2 regions of the Mesorhizobium onobrychidis genome follow, and region 2 is predicted to be linked to the other one. Evidence: riboswitches for the same ligand, from Rfam matches in the RefSeq annotation. Region 2 holds a riboswitch; the other holds the start of a gene.
The links. A riboswitch is a leader RNA that binds a small molecule or an ion and turns the genes downstream of it on or off. The one in region 2 is predicted to bind thiamine pyrophosphate.
Positions count from the first base shown of each region.

Region 1: another riboswitch for thiamine pyrophosphate. It lies ahead of thiC (phosphomethylpyrimidine synthase ThiC); the one in region 2 lies ahead of thiB (thiamine ABC transporter substrate binding subunit).

Region 1 covers NZ_CP062229.1:6,475,301-6,482,945, forward strand. The annotation lists partial or broken gene bioD (dethiobiotin synthase) at 1-373, shown strand, start outside; gene IHQ72_RS32005 (adenosylmethionine--8-amino-7-oxononanoate transaminase) at 373-1,638, shown strand; partial or broken gene bioZ (3-oxopimeloyl-[acyl-carrier-protein] synthase BioZ) at 1,635-2,617, shown strand; partial or broken gene panD (aspartate 1-decarboxylase) at 2,664-3,117, shown strand; TPP riboswitch at 3,215-3,331, shown strand; gene thiC (phosphomethylpyrimidine synthase ThiC) at 3,435-5,270, shown strand; gene thiO (glycine oxidase ThiO) at 5,267-6,268, shown strand; gene thiS (sulfur carrier protein ThiS) at 6,237-6,434, shown strand; gene IHQ72_RS32035 (thiazole synthase) at 6,436-7,209, shown strand; gene IHQ72_RS32040 (thiamine phosphate synthase) at 7,206-7,645, shown strand, end outside.
Region 2 covers NZ_CP062229.1:1,275,912-1,283,556, reverse strand. The annotation lists gene IHQ72_RS06175 (M48 family metalloprotease) at 1-934, opposite strand, end outside; gene thiQ (thiamine ABC transporter ATP-binding protein) at 1,233-2,003, opposite strand; gene thiP (thiamine/thiamine pyrophosphate ABC transporter permease) at 2,003-3,622, opposite strand; gene thiB (thiamine ABC transporter substrate binding subunit) at 3,871-4,884, opposite strand; TPP riboswitch at 4,928-5,042, opposite strand; gene IHQ72_RS06155 (thiamine diphosphokinase) at 5,145-5,789, shown strand; gene IHQ72_RS06150 (ABC-F family ATP-binding cassette domain-containing protein) at 5,791-7,611, shown strand.

The sequences.
Region 1 (7,645 bases), 2.1 Mb from region 2:
GGCTCTCGCTTCCAGTCTTGCCGGGTCCGCTCGTCATCGAAGGCGCCGGCGGCCTGATGGTGCCGCTCAACCGGCAGACAAAGTTCATCGACATATTCGCGCAGTGGCGGCTGCCGGTCATTCTGTGCGCCCGCACCGCGCTCGGCACGATCAACCACACCCTGCTGTCGATCGAGGCCCTGCGGGCCCGCTCAATCCCGATCATCGGCCTCGCATTGGCGAGGAGGTGGCCGATACGCAAAGGACAATCGTGGAATTCAGCGGCGTGCCACAGCTCGGCAGGCTGCCGCTGCTCGATCCGCTGACGAACGAAACGCTGAGGGAAGCGATGGTTGCCGGCTTTGACCTTGCCTCGATTGCCGGAGGCGAATGATGTCGCAGTCTCAAGTCTGGCATCCGTTCACGCAGCACGCGCTTGAGCCGGCGATTCCAGAAATCGTGCTGACGGAGGGAGCCTATCTCCATAAAGCTGACGGCACGCGTATCCTGGACGCCATCTCTTCCTGGTGGGTCGTCACGCATGGCCACCGCCATCCCCGCATCATGAAGGCTATCGAGACGACCGCGTCGAGCCTCGACCAGATCATCTTTGCAGGCTTCACGCATGAACCGGCCGAAGGCCTGGCCAGGGCGCTTGTCGGCCTCGCACCGCCCGGCCTCAACCGGGTGTTCTATTCCGACAGCGGCTCGACCTCGGTCGAAGTCGCGCTGAAGATGGCGCTTGGCTATTTTCGCAACATCGACGCGCCGCGCTCGCGCATCGTCGTCATGGAGCACAGCTACCATGGCGACACGATCGGCACGATGAGCGTCGGCGCCCGCGGCGTGTTTAACGCCGCCTACGAGCCCTTGCTGTTCGAGGTCGACACCATCCCCTTCCCGGCCGCCGGGCGCGAGCAGGAGACGCTGGATCGGTTCGAGGCCGTCTCCCGCGACCGGCACGCGGCCGCGCTGATCGTCGAGCCGCTCGTGCTCGGCGCCGGCGGCATGCTGATGTATCCGGCCTGGGTTGTCACCGAATTGAAGAAGATCGCCGAGACCTCCGGCACGCTGCTGATCGCCGATGAGGTGATGACCGGCTGGGGACGCACCGGAACCATGTTCGCCTGCGAACAGGCATCGATCTCTCCTGATATCCTTTGCACCTCGAAAGGCTTGACCGGTGGCACCGTCCCGCTCGCGGCCACGCTCGCCACCGATGCCATCTTCCAGGCCCACTATTCCGACGATCGGAAGAAGACTTTTTTCCACTCGAGTTCCTACACCGCCAATCCGATTGCCTGTGCGGCAGCACTTGCCAATGTCGAGATCTGGCGCGACGAGCCGGTGACCGAGCGGATCGCGGCCTTGAGCGCGAAGCAGGCCGCCGGGCTTCAACGCTTTCGCCACAATCCCTACTTCACTGACAGCCGGACGACAGGCACCATCGCGGCCCTCGATCTGCGCACTGGCTCAGCCGGTTATCTGGCCGAGATCGGACCTAAACTGCGCGCATTCTTCCTCGAGCGCGGCCTGCTCGTGCGTCCGCTCGGCAATGTCCTGTATCTTCTGCCGCCCTATTGCATCACCAGCGACGAGTTGGACAGGCTCTATGACGCGATCGAGGAGGCCGGCGAACGCTTCGGTTCGAGGCCATGAGCAGATCGTCGCGCATTCTCGGGTTTGGCCATCATGCGCCGTCGCGCAAGGTCGAGAACCCGGAAATCGAAGATCGTCTCGGGCTTGAACCCGGCTGGATCGAGCGGCGGACCGGAATTCGTTCGCGCTTCTGGGCAGTGGACGAAGACACGCTGTCTGGTCTTGCCGCCTATGCCGGCGACATGGCGCTGGCGAACGCCGACGTCGACCGCAGGGACATCGGCCTGCTCCTGCTTGCCACCTCGACGCCCGACCACCTTCTGCCGCCAAGCGCGCCCCTGGTCGCACATCGGCTCGGACTGGGCCGCGCCGGTGCGATCGACCTGACCGGCGCCTGTGCCGGCTTCATCTATGCGCTTATGTTCGCGGACGGATTCACCCGGCTGCATGGCAAATCGGCCCTCGTCATTGCGCCAACATCCTCAGCCGTCGCATCAATCCGGCCGAACGCGCCAGCGCCGTACTTTTTGCCGATGCCGCCGGCGCGGTGGTGATTGGTCCCGGCGACGACCCGGATCGCGGCATTCTCGGTGCTTCGGTGGATTCCGACGGCTCGCGCTACGGGCTGATCCAAATACCCGCGGGCGGAAGCAACAAGCCGTTCCACGGCAACCTTGAGCTCGAGCAAACCCGGATGACGATCACCGACGGCCGTGAAGTGTTCAGCAAGGCCGTGGAGATGATGACTGCCTGCTCACAGGACGCACTCGCCGCAGCCCAAATGCGGCCACAGGACATCGATCGGTTTGTGCCGCATCAGGCCAATGCGCGCATTTTCGATGCGGTCGGGCGAAACCTCGGCATTGCGGATCACGCGATCGTCAAGATAATTGTCGAATACGGCAACTCTTCCGCCGCGACGATTCCCCTGTCGCTGTCACTCGCCCATCGGACGGAGCCATTCCGACGTGGCGAGAAAATCCTTCTGGCGGCAGCGGGGGCGGGTCTCAGCGGCGGTGCTCTCGTCGTCGGAATTTAGCGCGGCGGCCGGCCGCGCGCACAATGGTGGATAGGACAAAGGATCAATGCGAAAAATAGTGGCCGGCAAGCTGCACGGCATCCACGTCACCGAAGCGAACCTCAACTACCATGGTTCGATAACGCTGGATCCTGACCACTGCGAGGCAGCCGGGATCCTGCCATGGAATTCGTGGAGATATGGAACAAGAACTCCGGTGCGCGGATTTCGACCTATGTCATTCTCGGCGAGCGCGGCTCACGATGCTGCATCCTCAACGGGGCGGCCGCCCGCACCTGCCAGCCCGGCGACCAGATCATTGTCTGCAACTCCATCTACCTGGATGAAGCGCAGATTACCTCGCTGAAGCCGCGGATCGTCACTTTCGACCAGGATAACCACATACGTGACCGCCTGAGCTACTCGGTCGATCTCGACGCACATGGCCGATATACAGTTTCTCCATCCTTGACGAGGCGAATGCCGCTTTGGCCATTCCTGCCCTGGTCTCCGGCGCGTGATCCGACGTATGCGCGAGCTTTCTCGGCTTGATCGGCCGTCGATTACCGCCACGACCCGAATGCGCTTGACAAGATAGCGCCGGCCCGTTCAATTCCAAGCATTCACCAGGGGAGTCCCGGCAAGGGGCTGAGATACTGCTGGCTTTCGCGGCGCAGTGACCCGTTGAACCTGATCCAGTTCATACTGGCGTAGGGACGGTGCAAGCGCTTTGCGGGAGTTTACGCCCGAGGTCCTGTTTCGGCAGGTCGACCAGAGCGACTTTTCATCCTTCCGGCACAGAACTGGGTCTCCAATGCACGAGCAAAGGAGCCTCAAGATGAATGCCCTCACCCCCGCCGTTTCGACGGGACCACTGCCCGCCTCACGGAAGATCCACAAGCCCGGTGCCATCCACCCGCAGATCAGGGTGCCGATGCGCGAAATCTCCGTCCATCCGACAGCCGGCGAGCCGCCCGTCACCGTCTACGATCCGTCTGGCCCCTATACGGACCCGACTGTCGAAACCAGCATCGAAAAGGGCCTTGCCCGGCTTCGCCACGAATGGATCATGGCGCGGGGCGATGTCGAAGCCCATGATGGCCGCCACGTGCGGCCGGAGGACAACGGATTCGCGACGGGTGAGCGGCTGACGCCGGAATTCCCCATTCGCAACCGGCCTCTCAGGGCCAAGGCGGGCAAGGCGGTGACCCAGCTTGCCTATGCGCGCGCCGGCATCACCACGCCCGAAATGGAATTCGTCGCCATCCGCGAAAACCTTGGTCGCGAGATCCTGCGCGGCAAGCTTGAGCGCGACGGCGAAGCCTTCGGCGCGGCGATCCCAGACTTCGTCACGCCGGAATTCGTGCGCGACGAGGTGGCGCGCGGACGGGCGATCATTCCCGCCAACATCAATCATCCCGAGAGCGAGCCGATGATCATCGGCCGCAATTTCCTGGTCAAGATCAACGCCAATATCGGCAATTCGGCCGTCACCTCGTCCATGGCCGAAGAGGTCGAAAAAATGGTCTGGGCGATCCGCTGGGGCGCCGATACGGTGATGGACCTGTCGACCGGCCGCAACATCCACAACATCCGGGACTGGATCGTGCGCAACGCACCGGTGCCGATCGGCACGGTGCCGCTTTACCAGGCGCTCGAAAAGGTCGGCGGCATTGCCGAGGACCTATCCTGGGAGGTCTACCGCGACACGCTGATCGAACAGGCCGAACAGGGCGTCGACTATTTCACCATCCACGCCGGCGTGCGGCTGCACTACATCCCGCTGACGGTTGACCGGGTCACGGGTATCGTCTCGCGCGGTGGGTCGATCATGGCCAAATGGTGCCTCCACCATCACCGGGAAAGCTTCCTCTATGAGCATTTCGCGGAGATCTGCGACATCTGCCGCGCCTATGACGTATCCTTTTCGCTTGGAGACGGCCTTCGTCCTGGCTCGATCGCCGATGCCAACGACGCGGCGCAGTTCGCGGAGCTGGAAACGCTTGGCGAGCTAACGAAGATCGCCTGGGCCAGGGATTGCCAAGTCATGATCGAGGGGCCCGGCCATGTTCCCATGCACAAGATCAAGCAGAACATGGACAAGCAGCTCGCTGTCTGCGGCGAGGCGCCGTTCTATACGCTTGGGCCGCTGACGACGGACATCGCGCCGGGCTATGACCACATCACCTCCGGCATCGGTGCCGCCATGATCGGCTGGTTCGGCACCGCCATGCTCTGCTACGTCACGCCCAAGGAGCATCTCGGCCTTCCTGATCGCAACGATGTCAAGATTGGCGTGATCACCTACAAGATCGCCGCCCATGCCGCCGACCTGGCGAAGGGGCATCCGGCGGCGAAAGTCAGGGATGACGCCCTTTCCCGCGCGCGCTTCGAGTTCCGCTGGGAGGACCAGTTCAACCTGTCGCTCGATCCCGAAACGGCGCGCTCGTTCCACGACCAAACCTTGCCCAAGGAGGCGCACAAGCTGGCGCATTTCTGCTCGATGTGCGGGCCGAAATTCTGCTCCATGCGAATCTCTCACGACATCCGCGCCGAAGCGCAGAAGGAGGGCATGGCGGCAATGGCGGCGAAGTACCGCGAAGGCGGCGATCTCTACCTGCCGGTAGACGAGTCCGGCGTACCGCTCATGCCAGAGGCGCCTGAGCCATCATGAGAGTGCTGGTCAAAGGGGCCGGCGTCGCCGGCCTCACCGCCGCCTTCGAGCTCGCCACACGCGGCGCGGCGGTGACGGTTGCGGAGACAACGGATAGGCTTGGCGGCAATGCGTCGTGGTTCGCCGGCGGCATGCTGGCGCCATGGTGCGAGCGTGAAAGCGCCGAGCAGACGGTGCTCGATCTCGGACGCGATGCCGCCGACTGGTGGGATGCGGCAACGCCCGGCCTGGTGACGCGGGCCGGAACACTGGTCGTGGCCGCGCCGCGCGATGCGGGCGAGCTCGACCGGTTTGCCAGCCGCACATCGGGTCATCGGCGTGTCGATGAAGATGAAATCGCGTTGCTGGAGCCCGACCTCGCCGGCCACTTCCGCCGCGGACTGCTCTTCCCCGACGAGGCCCATCTCGACCCGCGCCAGGCGATGGCGGCACTTCATGACAGGCTCGCGGCCATGGGCGTCGACTTCCACTTCGGCGCCGACGCCCGGCTGGGCTCCGGTTTCGATCACCAGATCGACTGCACGGGCATGGCGGCGGTCGATGACCGGTTGCGCGGCGTTCGCGGCGAGATGTTGATCCTGCGCACGCCGGATGTCTTGCTGTCGCGCCCGGTCCGGCTGCTTCATCCGCGCTTTCCGCTCTACATAGTGCCGCGCAACGACCACCGTTTCATGGTTGGCGCGACGATGATCGAGAGCCAGTCCACAGGACCGGTCACAGCGCGCTCAATGACGGAGCTTTTGGGCGCGGCCTACGCTCTCCATCCGGCATTCGGCGAAGCAGGCATCATTGAGACAGGCGCCGGTGTTCGTCCAGCCTTTCCAGACAACCTGCCGCGTGTCGAAGCACTTGGAAGCACGGTCGCGATCAACGGGCTTTATCGCCACGGCTTTCTTCTGGCGCCCGCTATGGCGCGCCTAGCGGCCGAAATTGTCTTCAGTCACGACAAACCATTGGAGTTTGCCCATGAAACTGATCGTCAACGGCGAAGTGCATGAGGTTGCCGCCGCCACGCTGGCCGAACTGCTTGCCGCACTCGACTATGACGGCGATTGGCTGGCGACGGCCGTCAACAGCGACGTCGTGCACAAAGCCAGGCGGGCGGAGTTCCAGTTGAGCGACGGCGATCGGATCGAAATCCTCTCGCCCATGCAGGGAGGCTAGCATGTTCGAACTTTTCGGAACGTCGCTTCCGTCGCGGCTGCTTCTCGGCACCGCTCAATATCCTTCTCCAGCTATCCTTGCCGATGCGGTCAAGGCGTCCGGAACGTCGGTGGTGACCGTCTCCTTGCGGCGTGAAATGGCAGGCGGCAGGGCTGGCGAAAAATTCTGGTCGCTTATCCGCTCGCTCGGCATGAGAATCCTGCCCAACACTGCGGGCTGCCACTCCGTTAAGGAAGCGGTCACCACCGCAAAGATGGCGCGCGAAGTGTTTGGCACGAGCTGGATCAAGCTCGAAGTGATCGGCAACCACGACACGCTGCAACCGGACGTGTTCGGCCTGGTCGAAGCCGCCCGTATCCTGTGCGAGGACGGCTTTTCGGTATTCCCCTACACCACCGACGATCTCGTCGTCGCCGAGCGGTTGCTGGAAGCCGGATGCAGGGTGCTCATGCCCTGGTGCGCGCCGATCGGTTCCGCTCTCGGACCGGTCAACATGACGGCGCTGCGCTCTATGCGCGGACATTTCCCTGGCGTCCCGCTGATCGTGGATGCAGGCCTCGGGCGACCGTCGCACGCGGCAACGGTCCTGGAGCTAGGCTTTGATGCTGTGCTCCTGAACACGGCAGTCGCCAGGGCGGGCGATCCGGTCGGCATGGCGCGCGCATTCGGCAAGGCAGTCGATGCCGGCCGTGAAGCCTTCCTTTCCGGAATGCTCGAACCGCGCGACGTCGCCGTGCCATCGACGCCGACCATCGGCAGGGCAGTTTTTTCATGAAGCTTGATCCCTTCTACCTGATCGTCGACAGCGCCGCCTGGATCGAGCGATTGGCGCCGCTCGGCGTCAGGCTGGTGCAGCTTCGCGTCAAGAACCTGAACGAGGCTGCGCTGCGCGCCGAAATCCGGAAGGCAAAGGCCTTGTGCGCCGAGCACCAGTGCCAGCTCATCGTCAACGACCATTGGGGCCCGGCAATCGAGGAAGGCTGCGAGTTCGTTCATCTCGGCCAGGAGGATTTGCAGGCTGCCGACCTCGCACAGATACGGGCAGCCGGCTTGAGGCTGGGGGTTAGCACGCATGATCATCTGGAATTGGAGACGGGTTTGGCCGCCAAGCCCGACTACATCGCACTCGGGCCGGTCTATGCCACCATTCTGAAGAAGATGAAATGGGCGCCGCAAGGGCTCGAACGTATCAGCGAGTGGAAACACCGGGT
Region 2 (7,645 bases):
TTGCCGTCACCGCCGCGGCCGAGTTGTCGATGATGAAGCCGTCGGGCACCGAAAACGACACACCGAGCCCTGGATGCAGGAAGGTTTCGCCACGCACATAGCCCTCCTCCGGCGTGTCGCCGTAGAGCAGGCCGTCTATGCCGGCGAGGAAGGCGTCGCGGTCGCGCGTGCCGACGCCGGGCGCGCCGAACTGACGGGCATGACGCTGCGCCAGGTCGATGCGTTGCGGCGTGTTGGGATGCGTCGCCAGGAAGTCGAGGCTGGCGTCGGTGGCGCCGCTGATCGAGCGGAAATCGGTGTAGGCCGACATCGACTGCAGGAAGCGGCCGGCGGCAAAGGGATCGAAGCCCGCCTCGCCGATCGACTTGATGCCGATGCCATCGGCCTCAAGCTCCTGATTGCGCGAGAACTGGGCAAGCCGCAGCCTGCCGCGGATCAGTGCCGCCTTGGCGGTTGGGCTGTCGCCGAGCACATCGGAGACGACCTTGGTTGCAAACCCTTCCTCAGCCTCGAGCTGCTGGCGCTGCAGGCCGTGGTTTGCAGTGACGTGGCCCATCTCATGCGCGATGACCGCGGCGAGCTCGGCCGAATCGTTGGCCAGTGCCAACAGGCCGCGCGTGATGTAGAGATAGCCGCCCGGCAGCGCGAAAGCATTGACGTTGGGCGAATTGAGAATGGTGATGCGGTAGGTCTGGCTCGGGTTGGCCGACACCACGGTCAGGCTGCCGACGACCTTGGCGACCATGCGCTCGAGCTTGGGATCGGAATATTCGCCGCCATAGGTGGCCAGGATCCGCGGGTGCTGCGCCTTCGCCATTTCGGCGAGCTTGCTGTTGGCGGCGACATTGTCGACCGTGATCGGTTTGCTGGAAGGTTGGAATCCGGATTCCTGGACGTCCGGAGGCGTGAACATCTGGCAGCTTGCCAGCGCCATGGCAAAGCCGGCCAGCGCGAGGAAGCGCGCCAGCGGTTTCCTTCTCACTCTGTCGGTGCCGGTCGGCAGAACAGCTTCCTTTCGGGTCTCAGCACATGGCCCCGAAAATCGGGCATCGATTTTCAGAAAGGATCATGCGCACAATCAACTGCCACAGCGTCCTTCGCGCCCACGAGCACGCATGGCACCGTAGTGGCAAATCACAACCTATGCCGGACCAATATCTGAGGACCTAGCCACACTACTTTGACCATGGCAAGCAAGCACCACATCGCCTGAAGCCGGTTTTGGCCGTAAATTATGTCCGCTTCCGGGCAACATCTCGTGATCCCGCGCCAAACGGACCTGCACCGATATAGCGCCGGAAGGCTTCCGGTCCAGCCTTGGTAAAAAAATCGGCGACAGTCCCGGTTGCGGCAACCGTGCCATTGTCCAGGAACACCATATCCTGGCCGATACGGTGGGCGTCCTCCGGCTGATGCGTAACGAACAGCACCGTCATGCGCCGCTCCGCATGGACGCCGGCTACCAGACCGAGCATGTCGTCGCGCAAGGCCGGTCCGAGTGAGGCGAACGGTTCGTCGAGCAAGAGCACCGGCCGGTCGCGCACCAGGACGCGGGCGAGTGCGACGCGCTGCCGCTCGCCACCGGAGAGTTCGTGCGGCAGGCGCTGTTGCTTGCCGGCAAGGCCGACGCGCTTGAGCGCCGCGGCGATTGCAGTGTGGTCGCCCTCGGTCAGCCTGAGCGACGGCGAGCGGCCAAGGCCGACATTTCGTTCGACCGAAAGATGGGCAAAGAGATTGTTTTCCTGGAACACCATCGACACTGGCCGCGCCGACGGCGGTTTGGCGCCGACATCGGCGCCGCCGATCAGCACGCGGCCCGATTGCGGCGTCTCGAAGCCGGCCACCAGATTGAGCAGTGTCGATTTTCCCGAACCGCTCGGCCCCATGATGGCGGTGATCTTCGAGGCGGCGAACTCGATATCGAATAAAAACGGCGCTTCGCCATAGCTGAACGAGACCTTTTCCAGCCGCACAGCCGTACCGCTTTCCGCGCTGTTGAGCATCATGATTTTTCCCCGCGCCCCAGCCAGTCAGCGGCCAGGACAAGCGCAAGACAAACCAGGCCGAGCAGCAACGCCAGGCCTGCGGCGTCCATCGTGCGGTAGCTGCCCATGCGCGCCAGCAAGAGGTAAGGCAGTGTCTGCAGGGAGTCGCTGCCGAACAGGGCAATGACGCCGAGATCGCCGAGCGACAAAGCCATGGCGAACGCGAAACCGGTGGCGAGCGGCCGCCGCAGCGACGGCCAGTCGACTAGCCGGAACCGGTTCCAGCCCGAAATGCCAAGCAGCAAACAGAGCCGTTCGTGGCGTTCGCTCGCCGCATCATAGCCGGGGCGAATGGCGCGGATGGCAAACGGCATCGCCATCACCGCATTGACGACGACGACCATCACAGGGGCGATGGCAAAGACGTCGCTGACGGTCCGCAGGAGCAGGAACCAGCCGGCGCCGATGACGATGGGCGGCACGACGAGGACGAAGCCGGCGCCGGTATCGGTGGCGTATTCGAGCAGCGTCCTGGCGCCGACGCGACGCCTCAAGGCCAGCGCCCGTCGTGCCATGACGAGCGACAGCGACAGCGCCACTGAAAGCAGCGCCGCCAGCAGGGCGAGCACGGCGCTGGTCAGCGTCGCCTGCCGCACCGCGATCTCGCCCGCCAGCCGGCCGAGATCGGCGCCAAGGCCTGACATCACCATGGCAGCCATCGGCCCGGCGACGAACAGCAATGCGAGAACGATCAATGCTGTGTTCAGCACGGTCTCGGCCGTGCCGGCCGAAAGATAGCGGCGCGGTGCCACCGGCAGATTGGCGTCGCCGACAGTGTTGGCACCAAGCCGCATCAATGCCAGCACAACGACGAAGGTCAGCGCGATCTGCAGCAGTGTCAGCGTCACCGCGCGGGCAGGGTCGAAATCGAAACGCAGTGCCTGGTAGATGGCGACCTCCAATGTCGTCGCACGCGGCCCGCCGCCCAGCGTGAGCACGATGGTAAAGGATGTGATGCAGAGCATGAAGACAAGCCCGGCGACGCCCGGCAACGCCGCGCGCAGCGTCGGCCATTCGATCAGCCGGAAGGCGGGTCTGGCGCCCATGCCGAGCTGGCTCGCCAGCCGCCACTGGTCGGCCGGCACTGTCGTCAGCGCTTCAAGTAACAGCCGCGTGGCCAGCGGCAGATTCAAGAAGACATGGGCGATGAGGATGCCGGACAGGCCGTATATGCCCGGCCAGCCCTGACCGCCAATCGCGGTGAGCACGCCGGCGAAATAGCCGGCACGGCCATAGAGAGCCAGAATGCCGAGTGCGGCGACGATGGCCGGCAGCGCAAGCGGCACGGCGAAGAGCTGCAGGATCAGGCCGCGACCAAAGAAGCGCGGATGCCGCGACAGCGCCCGCGCAACGAACAGCGCCGGCACGACGGAAAGCAGTGTCGACAGCAAAGCCTGCCACAGCGTGAAACGGGCGACGCGGAAGAGGTAGGAATCGAAGGCCGACATGGCGCCGGACGGGTCGCGGGCGCCTTCGACGATGAGCCCGGCGAACGCTCCGCCGATCAGCAGCGCAACAGCGGCAAGCGCGATGGTGCCGGCAGTGACGCGGGGATCGGCAGGATATCCGGTATGCATGCCGCCCTGCCTAGTTCAACGATCGTCGAAGCAGAAAATATGGCTGAGGTCGAGTTCCCGCCCACCCCCCTCTGTCCTGCCGGACATCTCCCCCTCAAGTGGGGAGATTGGCAGCTTCACCCTCGCCTCAATCTTTCGACTGTTGCGATTGGCGAAAGCGGAAGTGACATCCGATCTCCCCCCTTGAGGGGGAGATGTCCGGCAGGACAGAGGGGGGCGCCGTAGAGTAATCATCTTTCAATCACAAGCTACTTGCTCATCACCGACAGCCATTCGTCGACCCAGGCCTTGCGATTGGCGGCGACCTCTTCGGGGCTGAAAAGCAAAGTCTTGGTCGGCTTGACGAGCTTGTCGAAAGCCGGATTGAGCGGTTTGTCGGTCTTGCCGGCAGGGAACATCCAGTTGGTCTCGGGGATGACATCCTGGAATTTCGGTCCGGTCATGAAAGTCAGGAACTGTTTCGCCAACGGGTTCTTCGCGCCTGACGTGGTGATGCCGGCAACCTCAATCTGCAGATACTCGCCCTCCTCGAAGGACGCCGCCTGATAGCGTTCGGTGTTTTCGGCGACCATGTGATAGGCCGGTGAGGTGGTATAGGACAGCACCATCGGCGCCTCGCCCTTGGTGAACAGGCCATAGGCCTCGCTCCAGCCCGGCGTCACGGTGAGCACCTTTGCCCTAAGCTTTGCCCAGGCTTCCGGCGCCTTGTCGCCATAAACCGACCTCACCCACAACAACAAGCCGAGACCGGGCGTCGAGGTGCGCGGATCCTGGATGACGATCTTCTCATCGGCATTGCCCTCGACCAATTCCTTCAGGCTCTTCGGCGGCGTCTTCAGCTTTTCGGTGTCGTAGACGACGGCGAAATAGCCATAGTCGAACGGCACGAAAATATCGTCGCTCCAGCCGCCCGGCACATTGACGTCGATGACGGCACCATGCGGCGAAAACAGGCCGGTGGCCTTGGCTTCCGCAGTCAGGTTGGTGTCGAGGCCGAGCACGATGTCGGCCTTGGTCGCGGCCCCTTCCAGCTTGACGCGGTTGAGCAGGGCGACGCCGTCGGCGACCGCCACGAATTCGAGAGTACAGCCGCATTCGGCCTCGAAGGCCTTCTTCACCGCGGGGCCCGGACCCCAGTCGGCGGTGAAGCTCTCATAGGTGTAGACGGTGAGTTTTTCCTGCGCGGATGCCGGCCCGATGCCGGCGGGAACGGTCGCCGCAAGCAGCACTGCCGAAACAAGAGTGTATAAAAACGTGCGCATCGGCGCCTCCTTCGTTCGCGTTGAAAGGAATTGAGGCGTCGGGCTGTCCGAAACGTCTAATCCCTCCGCCGGTACAAACCGGATCAGGTTCAGCGGGTTGGCTTGGTTGCCTCTCAGCTGGTTCGCGAAGATCGCGTCCAGCACCCCGTTAGAGCGTTTCGACACATAGGCCCGGCCCAGTTGCGGCGCAAGCGGAAGTTTGCCGGGCATCCGGAACGCGGCCTTCCGTTTCGCAAGCAGGGCTGGTAAGGGCCACGCATATGAGCAAATTCACCATCCTGCTTGGCGGCGATCTAATCCGCACGCCGCTGCTCGACCGCCAGGTCGAAGGCTCCCGTGTCATCGCCGCCGACGCCGGCATGAGCCATGCCCGGACGCTGAGCCTGACGCCGGAACTCTGGGTCGGCGACTTCGATTCGGTGCCGGCGGATTTGCCGGGCGAGCTGGCCGCCGTGCCCCGCCAGGTGTTTCCGGCAGAAAAGGACAAGACCGACGGCGAACTGGCTATCGCCGCCGCGCTCGAACGCGGCGCAACCAGCCTCGTGCTCGCCGGCGCGTTCGGCGGCAAACGCACCGACCACGCCTTCCTGCACCTGGCGCTCAGTGTCCGACTGGCCGAGGCAGGGACGGAGGTGCTTTTGACCAGCGGCGCACAAGAAGGCACCCCCTTGCTTCGCGGAAAGGCCGGCTTCGACTACGCCGACGGCACGCTGTTTTCGATTCTCGGCTTTTCCGACCTTACCGGCCTGACCGTGACCGGCGCCAAATGGCCGCTGAACCATATCGAGATGGCGTTCGGTTCGTCGCTGACCATTTCCAACGAGGTCAAGGGCCGGCTGGAAATTGCGCTGGGCAGCGGCCGCGCGCTGTTGCTCGCCCACCCATTCCCCTTACCTGAAAGCTGACATGGCGCCGCCAGTTCTCAATCTCGACGGCATAAAACTGACCTTCGGTGGCACGCCGCTGCTCGACGGGGCGGAACTGACAGCGTCGGCGGGCGACAAGATCGCTTTGGTCGGCCGCAACGGCTCGGGCAAGTCGACGTTGCTCAAGATCGCTGCGGGATTGATCGAGCTGCAGGACGGCGAGGTGTTCCGCCAGCCTTCGGCGACAGTGCGCTACCTGCCGCAAATGCCCGACATGGATGGTTTCGCCAGCGTCCGCGCCTACGTCGAGGCGGGGCTCGGACCCGCCGACGATCCCTACCGCGCCACCTATCTGATGGAGCATCTCGGCCTGTCCGGCGAGGAACGGCCGAACGATCTCTCCGGCGGCGAGGCGCGCCGTGCCGCCCTTGCCCGCGTCATGGCGCCGGAGCCCGACATTCTCCTCCTCGATGAGCCGACCAACCATCTCGACCTGTCGGTCATCGAATGGCTGGAGGAGGAGCTTGCCCGCACGTCTTCGGCGCTGATCGTCATCTCGCACGACCGCCGCTTCCTCGAGCGCGTGTCGCGCGCCACCGTCTGGCTCGATCGCGGCCAGACCCGCAGGCTGGACAAGGGCTTTGGCCATTTCGAGGAATGGCGCGACACGGTGCTGGAAGAGGAAGAGCGCGAGCAGCACAAGCTTGGCCGCCAGATCGTGCGAGAGGAGCACTGGCTGCGCTACGGCGTGACTGCAAGGCGCAAGCGCAACATGCGCAGGCTCGGCGAACTGCAGACCATGCGCCAGCGCTTTCGTGGCCATCGCGGCGCCGAGGGTGCGGCGACCATGGTGGCCAGCGACGCCGCCGAATCCGGCAAGCTGGTGATCGAGGCCAAGAACATCGAGAAGAGCTTTGGCGACCTCACTGTGGTCAAGGGCTTCTCGACCCGCATCCAGCGCGGCGACCGCGTCGGCCTGGTCGGCCCGAACGGTGCCGGCAAGACGACACTGCTGAAGATGCTGACCGGCGAATTGAAGCCGGACGCAGGCACGGTGCGGCTCGGCACCAATCTGGAGATCGCTACGCTCGACCAGAAACGCGAGGCGGTCGATCCGCAAGAGACACTGGCGCAATACCTCACCGACGGGCGCGGCGAGAACCTCGTCATCAATGGCGAGCAGCGCCACGTCGTCTCCTACATGAAGGATTTCCTGTTCAAACCGGAACAGGCGCGCACGCCGGTGCGCGAGCTTTCGGGCGGCGAGCGGGCGCGGCTGCTGCTCGCCCGCGTGCTGGCGCGGCCGGCGAACCTGCTGGTGCTCGATGAGCCGACCAACGACCTCGACATGGAGACGCTGGAATTGCTGCAGGAACTGGTCGCCGGTTTTGCCGGTACGGTGATCCTGGTCAGCCACGACCGCGATTTCCTAGACCGCACCGTGACCAGCCTGATCGCGCCGGACGGCGGTGGCCGCTGGATCGAATATGCCGGCGGCTATTCCGACATGCTGGCGCAGCGCGGCGGCACCAGGCTGGACGACCGCGGGACGCGGCCGAAAGCCGAGATCAGCGAAGCGGCGGTGGCAGCCAGGACCGGAGCTGCTGCGCCGAAGGGCCCGGCGAAAAAACTTTCGTTCAAGCAAAAATTCGCGCTGGAATCGCTGCCGAAGAAGATCGAGGCGGTGAACGCCTCGATCTCACGGCTGGAGAACAACATTGCCGACCCGGCCTATTACGAGCGCGATCCGGCCTCGTTCCAGAAGACCATCGCCGCCCTCGACAAGGAGCGCGCCACGCTGGCAGCGCTCGAGGAGGAATGGCTGGAACTGGAGATGTTGCGCGAGGAGATGGAGGGGTAGACGCTTCGCCGTTGCTCCAATATGAAAATGCGCA